2 linked regions of the Paeniglutamicibacter kerguelensis genome follow. The protein of the gene in region 1 binds, or shares a complex with, the protein of each later gene. Links are inferred from orthologs where the notes say so. Each region holds a gene or a part of one and is shown on either strand. Other genes may lie near its edges.

The links.
Region 2: the proteins of dnaB (region 1) and dnaG are in contact, whole or in part, in a crystal structure (PDB 2R6A), measured with the Geobacillus stearothermophilus proteins. The link is inferred for Paeniglutamicibacter kerguelensis from one-to-one orthologs. Residues at the interface, in WP_033016901.1 of Geobacillus stearothermophilus: Ser13, Glu15, Ala16, Gln18, Glu91, Leu92, Asp94, Ala95, Val96, Pro97, Thr98, Ala99, Ala100, Asn101, Tyr104, Tyr105, Ile108; in WP_049624496.1 of Geobacillus stearothermophilus: Lys456, Leu457, Leu458, Pro459, Ala460, Asn463, Ala464, Leu467, Leu535, Leu536, Ile537, Ala538, Gln544, Glu545, Asp548, Tyr549, His552.

The regions. Positions count from the first base shown.
Region 1 is NZ_JAGIOF010000001.1:3,969,673-3,972,663, forward strand. What follows is about bases 32-2,950. They hold dnaB (replicative DNA helicase), read right to left. Parts: upstream 2,219-2,950; coding sequence 845-2,218; downstream 32-844. Other genes in these bases: JOF47_RS18055 (MFS transporter), read right to left, coding at 32-195; JOF47_RS18060 (SRPBCC family protein), read left to right, coding at 317-754; JOF47_RS18070 (DUF1801 domain-containing protein), read left to right, coding at 2,730-2,950. Also shown: more of JOF47_RS18055, read right to left, coding at 1-31; more of JOF47_RS18070, read left to right, coding at 2,951-2,991. UniProt on the Escherichia coli protein: The main replicative DNA helicase, it participates in initiation and elongation during chromosome replication. Travels ahead of the DNA replisome, separating dsDNA into templates for DNA synthesis.
Region 2 is NZ_JAGIOF010000001.1:650,644-653,688, forward strand. Bases 22-2,994 are described here. They hold dnaG (DNA primase), read left to right. Parts: upstream 22-557; coding sequence 558-2,432; downstream 2,433-2,994. Other genes in these bases: JOF47_RS02885 (deoxyguanosinetriphosphate triphosphohydrolase), read left to right, coding at 22-416; JOF47_RS02900 (lipase maturation factor family protein), read left to right, coding at 2,730-2,994. In the rest of the region: more of JOF47_RS02885, read left to right, coding at 1-21; more of JOF47_RS02900, read left to right, coding at 2,995-3,045. UniProt on the Escherichia coli protein: RNA polymerase that catalyzes the synthesis of short RNA molecules used as primers for DNA polymerase during DNA replication.

The sequences.
Region 1 (2,991 bases):
CGCTGCGAACGCCAGCGCGTACATGGACGCGCCATCCAGCTCCTTGCTGACCAGCGGCATGACCGTCGTGACGGCAAGCGATTCGAAGGCGACAAGGAACACCAGGGCGAACATTCCCACGGTGACCCAACGGTATTGGGGGGCGAAAAGACCGAGGGGCGCTTTCGCGCCGGATCCGGCAGCAGACAAGGTCATGGTTAGAGCTTAAAGCTTGCGCTTTCCGCCGCCGCATCGTTCTGCGGAGTGTCTTGTCACCAATGCTTTTGGGGGACGCGTTTGCCCTTAAATAGGGGTGCCCACAGGTAGGGTTGCGAGCGTGGAGTTCACTAACGAAATAACCGTCAACGTCCCGCGCAACAGGTTCATCGAGCTCTTCGACGACCCTGAGAACCTGAAGCTCTGGCAGAAGGGCCTGCTCTCCTTCGATGCGGTCTCCGGCACGCCCGGGGAGCCCGGCACCACCTCGAGGCTGCTCTACAAACAGGGCAGGGGAACCATGGAAATGGTCGAGACGGTCACCCGCCGCAAACTGCCCGACGCATTCGACGGAACCTATGATGCCAAGGGCGTGCACAACGTCTGCAAGAACGAATTCCACGACGTGGACGGAATCTCGACCCGTTGGGTCGCGCACAACACCTTCGAATTCTCCGGGTTCATGAAGATCGTCGGGCTGCTGTTCGGCTCGATGTTCCCGAAGCAGAACCTGAAGACGATGAATGAGTTCAAGTCGTTTGCCGAGGCTCAGGCGTAGGGCAACAGGAAGCCCTGCTGCCCCTTACCGCAGTGGTGCGGCCACTCCCAAGAAGATTGGGAATGGCCGCACCATCGTGTTGGGGGGCGGCTACATCCCGCCCTCTTGCGCCATGTTGTTGAAGCGCGAGTAGTGGCCCTGGAAGGCAACCACCATGGTCTTGGTCGGACCGTTACGGTGTTTTGCCACGATCACGTCGGCCTCGCCGGCGCGCGCCGACTCCTTGTCGTAGATATCCTCACGGTGGAGCAGAATGACCATGTCGGCATCCTGCTCGATCGATCCGGATTCGCGAAGGTCGGAAACCATCGGCTTCTTGTCCGTACGTTGTTCGGAGCCACGGTTCAGCTGCGAGAGCGCAATGACCGGCACGTCGAGTTCCTTGGCGAGCAGCTTCAGTGCACGCGAGAACTCGGAGACTTCCTGCTGGCGCGATTCGACGCGCTTGCCGGAGCTCATCAGCTGCAGGTAGTCCAAGACCACGAGCTTGAGGTCGTGCTTCTGCTTCAGGCGGCGGCACTTGGCGCGGATTTCCATCAGCGACATGTTCGGCGAGTCGTCGATGAACAACGGCGCGTCGTTGAGCCTGCCCATGGTGGTCGCGATCTTCGACCACTGTTCGTCCTTGATGGTGCCCTTGCGCAGGTCCTGCAGCGCGATGCTGGCCTCGGCCGAGAGCAGGCGCATGGCGATTTCGTTTCGGCCCATTTCCAGGGAGAAGAATACTGCGGTCATGTTGTTCTTGATGGCCGCCGACCTGGCGAAGTCCAACGCGAACGTTGACTTGCCGACGGCCGGGCGGGCGGCGATGACGATCATCTGGCCGCCATGCAGGCCCTGGGTCAACTCATCGAGCTCGTAGAAGCCGGTGGGCACGCCGGTCATGCCCTCGCCACGGGAACCAGCCGACTCGATTTCGTCGACGGTTCCCTCGATGATGTCGCGAAGCGGCACGTAGTCTTCCGCGGTGCGGCGTTCGGCGACCTTGTAGACCTCGGCCTGGGCTTCGTTGACGATCGCGTCGACTTCGCCGTCCTGCGAATAGCCAAGCTGGACGATCTTGGTACCCGCGTCAACCAATCGGCGCAGCACCGCGCGCTCGCGAACGATCTCGGCGTAGAAGCCGGCATTGGCAGCCGTGGGGACGGACTGGATCAACGTGTGGAGGTAGGCCGGACCGCCAATGCGGGTGATTTCCCCGCGCTTGGTCAAGAGGTCGGAGACCGTCACGGCGTCGGCGGGCTCGCCGCGGCCGTAGAGGTCGATGATCGCTTCGTAGATGGCTTCGTGCGCCGGGCGATAGAAATCGAGTCCGCGCAGGACCTCCACGCAATCCGCGATGGCATCCTTGGAGAGCATCATGCCGCCGAGCACGCTCTGTTCGGCCACGAGATCCTGAGGCGGCGTGCGGCCGTAGGCTGAATCGCCGGATTCAGAATTGGTTTCGATGTTGGCTAGCGACACGGGTCTTCCCTTCAAGCACCGCGGGTTCCCAGTTTCCGCGTCATTTCCTACTTCAGTGTCGCAGGGTCGGCCGACCTTTTGGTACGTCCAATCTCACGTGTGCGAAGAGACACGCAAGCCTGTGGAAATAGGTGGGGAACACTGTCACCTTAGACCCCATTTGCCTCAAACCCAACACCGTTATCCACAGGGGCTGTGCATAACCTGTGTACCTCGCGGCGTGTTGTGTGCACAGCTTGGGGAGAACATTGTGGATTACCGACAATTATTCTCTAAAAATGGCAGTTGACTAGGCTTTATATATTTACATGCCTGTGGACAGAAAGTAGTTATCCACAGTTTCTCAGGATGAAAAACCTGGTTATACACACAAAAACCCCGAGATTCCGCGGTTAACACCTGATGAATTCCACGGTTACCCACAAACTATCCACAGCTATCCACAGAGCTCGAAGGTTTCTGGGGATTAACGAGGTTGATGAGCGTCGACGGCGCTGCAATACTGACTCGCATGGCTGCCAATAAAACTGTCCCCACCCGGGTTGACCCGCATGAATTCATCGCCTCCGTCGCCCATCCGACTCGGCGCGCCGATGCGCAGGTCTTGCTGGAAATGATGGAGGGGGTCTCCGGGCAGCCGGCAACCATGTGGGGACCAAGCATCATCGGGTTTGGGACTTACCACTACAAATACGATTCGGGCAGGGAAGGCGATGCGCCGGCCATTGGATTCTCACCACGCTCGGCAAATCTTTCCCTCTACGTGCTGACCG
Region 2 (3,045 bases), 3.3 Mb from region 1 along the record:
ACATGACAAGCCAGTTCATCGGGCGCTTCTGCCAGTCGGCGATCGACGCCACCCGCGAACAATACGGCGACGGCGTGCTGACCCGCTTCAACGCCCGGCTGATCGTGCCCGAATCCACCGAGCACGAGATCGCGGCCATGAAGGGCCTGGCCACCGCGTACGTGATGACCAGCGACGAGCGACAGCCCATCTACGCGCGGCAGAGCGAGATCCTCACCGAACTTGTCACGCTGCTGCAGGAAACAGGGGACAGGTACCTGGATCCGCTCTTCGCCGCGGACTGGCGTGACGCGCGGGACGACGCAGACCGACTGCGCACCGTCATCGACCAGGTGGCATCGCTCACCGACGCCTCGGCCATCGAATGGCACGCCACCCTGGTGGAGGGCAAGAGCTTCAACGAACGGCTCTTCTAACCACTCAGGTCCCCGCGGGCTTCGGCGGTTTCCCGGTGGATCCACGCGGGCAACGGCGCGGGCGGCCCGCCGTCCCCGTGCCCATCCACACCAGGGCGCCGGCTGGCGACCGGATCTTGCCGCGGTCACTAGACTAGGGGTATGGCCGGCCTGATTAAACGTGAAGACATCGAAGAAGTTCGCAACCGTACTGACATCAAGGATGTCATTGACGGGTATGTGACGCTGAAGTCTGCCGGCGTCGGCTCGTGGAAGGGCCTGTGCCCGTTCCACGACGAGCGCTCGCCGTCATTCCACGTGCGCCCGCAGGTCGGCACATTCCATTGCTTTGGCTGTGGCGAATCCGGCGACGTGATTGCCTTCGTCCAGAAAATGGACCACAGCACCTTTTCCGAAACCGTTGAAACCCTTGCCGCACGCGCCGGCATCGAATTGCACTACGAGGACGGCGGCACCGGCCCGCGCCGCGAGGAAGTCGGTCGTCGCCAGCGCCTGCTCGATGCGCACAAGGTCGGCGAGGAATTCTTCCGCGAACAGCTCGCCACCCCGGGCGCCGCGGCCGGCCAGGAGTTCCTCACCGGACGCGGCTTCGACCAGGACGCCGCCGCCCAGTTCGGAGTCGGCTACGCGCCGCAGGGCTGGGACGCGCTGCTCAAGCACCTGCGCGGACGCGGCTTCCAGGACGAGGAGCTCAAGCTCACCGGCATGTTCTCCGAGGGCAACCGCGGCATCTACGACCGCTTCCGCGGCCGGCTGATCTGGCCCATCCGTGACCTGTCGGGGGCCACCATCGGCTTCGGCGCGCGCAAGCTCTACGAGGACGACCAAGGCCCGAAGTACCTGAACACTCCCGAAACCCAGCTCTACAAGAAGTCCCAGGTGCTCTACGGGGTGGACCTTGCCAAGCGCGAGATCACCAAGGAACGCCAGATCGTGGTGGTCGAGGGTTACACCGACGTGATGGCCTGCCACCTCTCGGGCATCGGCACGGCCGTGGCTACCTGCGGCACCGCCTTCGGTGCCGACCACATCAAGATCGCCCGGCGACTGCTGCGCGACGACGGATCCGGCGGCGAAGTGGTCTTCACCTTCGACGGCGACGCTGCCGGCCAGAAGGCGGCCCTGCGCGCCTTCGAGGAAGACCAGAAGTTCATTGCCCAGACCTACGTCGCCGTGGAACCCACGGGTGCCGACCCGTGCGACCTGCGCCAGACCCGCGGCCCGGAGGCCGTGCGCGAACTGATCGATTCCAAGCGGCCGCTCTTCGAGTTCGCGATCAAGGCGGGGCTGAAGAAATTCAACCTCAACACCGTCGAGGGACGTGTCCAGGCGCTGCGCGTCAGCGCGCCGATCGTCGCCGGCATCAGGGACGCTGCCATCCGCCCCGCGTATGCCCGCGAACTCGCCGGCTGGCTCGGAATGGACGTCGAGGACGTCAACCGCTCAGTGGGCGCCGCGACGCGCCGGAACCGGATGCCGAAGGCGGAAACGGCACAAGAACGACACGTCGAGGCGGCACCGGACCAGCCGTCCGCCCCGGTATTCAGCCGGCCGGATCCGCGCGACCCGGTGTCCCGCATGGAACGCGAGGCGCTGGAGGTCGTGCTACAGCAGCCGGCGCAGCTGACCCCCGAGCAGTGGCAGGCCTTCTACGATGCACGGTTCCTGGCACCTGCCCACGCCGCGGTTCATGACGGCGTGCGTGCGGCGGGCCTTGCCGGGGCGACCCCGGCCCAGTGGGTCGAGGCGATCCGCCAGGAAGTGCCGGAGCCGCTGCGTTCCTTCGTCTCGGAACTTGCGGTCACGCCGTTGCCCGCCAGCAGCAACGAGGCACTGCTTCGCTACTGCAACGACATCATCAACAGGCTCTTCGAACTCCAGATCACGCACCTGAAGGCCGAGAAGATGGGCCAGCTCCAGCGCATGGACCCGGCTGGCGATCCCGAGGGATTCCAGCAGATCAATCGCGAGCTGCTGGAGCTCGAACTTCGCCGCCGCGCCCTGCGCCAGGAGTGATCCGGGCGGGGGAAGGCCCCGATTTTTGTTTTCACGAAATCATGTGTAGACTATTTCTCGTTGCATTCCTCCGTAGCTCAATTGGCAGAGCATTCGACTGTTAATCGAAGGGTTACTGGTTCAAGTCCAGTCGGAGGAGCTCAAATAAAGAATCCGCATTCTCAGCAATGAGAATGCGGATTCTTTTGCATTAGCTCGACGTTGTCAGATGTCTGTGATTCAGGCCACAATTCTGGGTGGCAAATCCTGCGGAAGCCAGGCATGGCCGCCGCGCCCCGGTGAATCTACGCTGGTTTCATGGAGTGGCTGGCTGCGTACGACTACGACATGGCCCGCGAAATCCTGCAACGCGGGGTCGCGGTGATCTACCTCGTTGCCTTCATCTCGACCCTGAACCAGTTCCAGGCCCTGCTCGGCGAGCACGGGTTGCTTCCCGCGCCGCGGCTGCTGAGGGGCCCGGGGGCCCGTGGTCCTTCGTTGTTCAGCCGGATCGGGTACTCGGACAGGAAACTGGCGGCCGTGTGTACATCCGGGATCGTCATCTCCGCGGTGTTGGTGGCAGGGCTTCCCCAGGCCGGGCCTCCGTGGCTTCCGCTGGCCGCGTTCCTGGCCC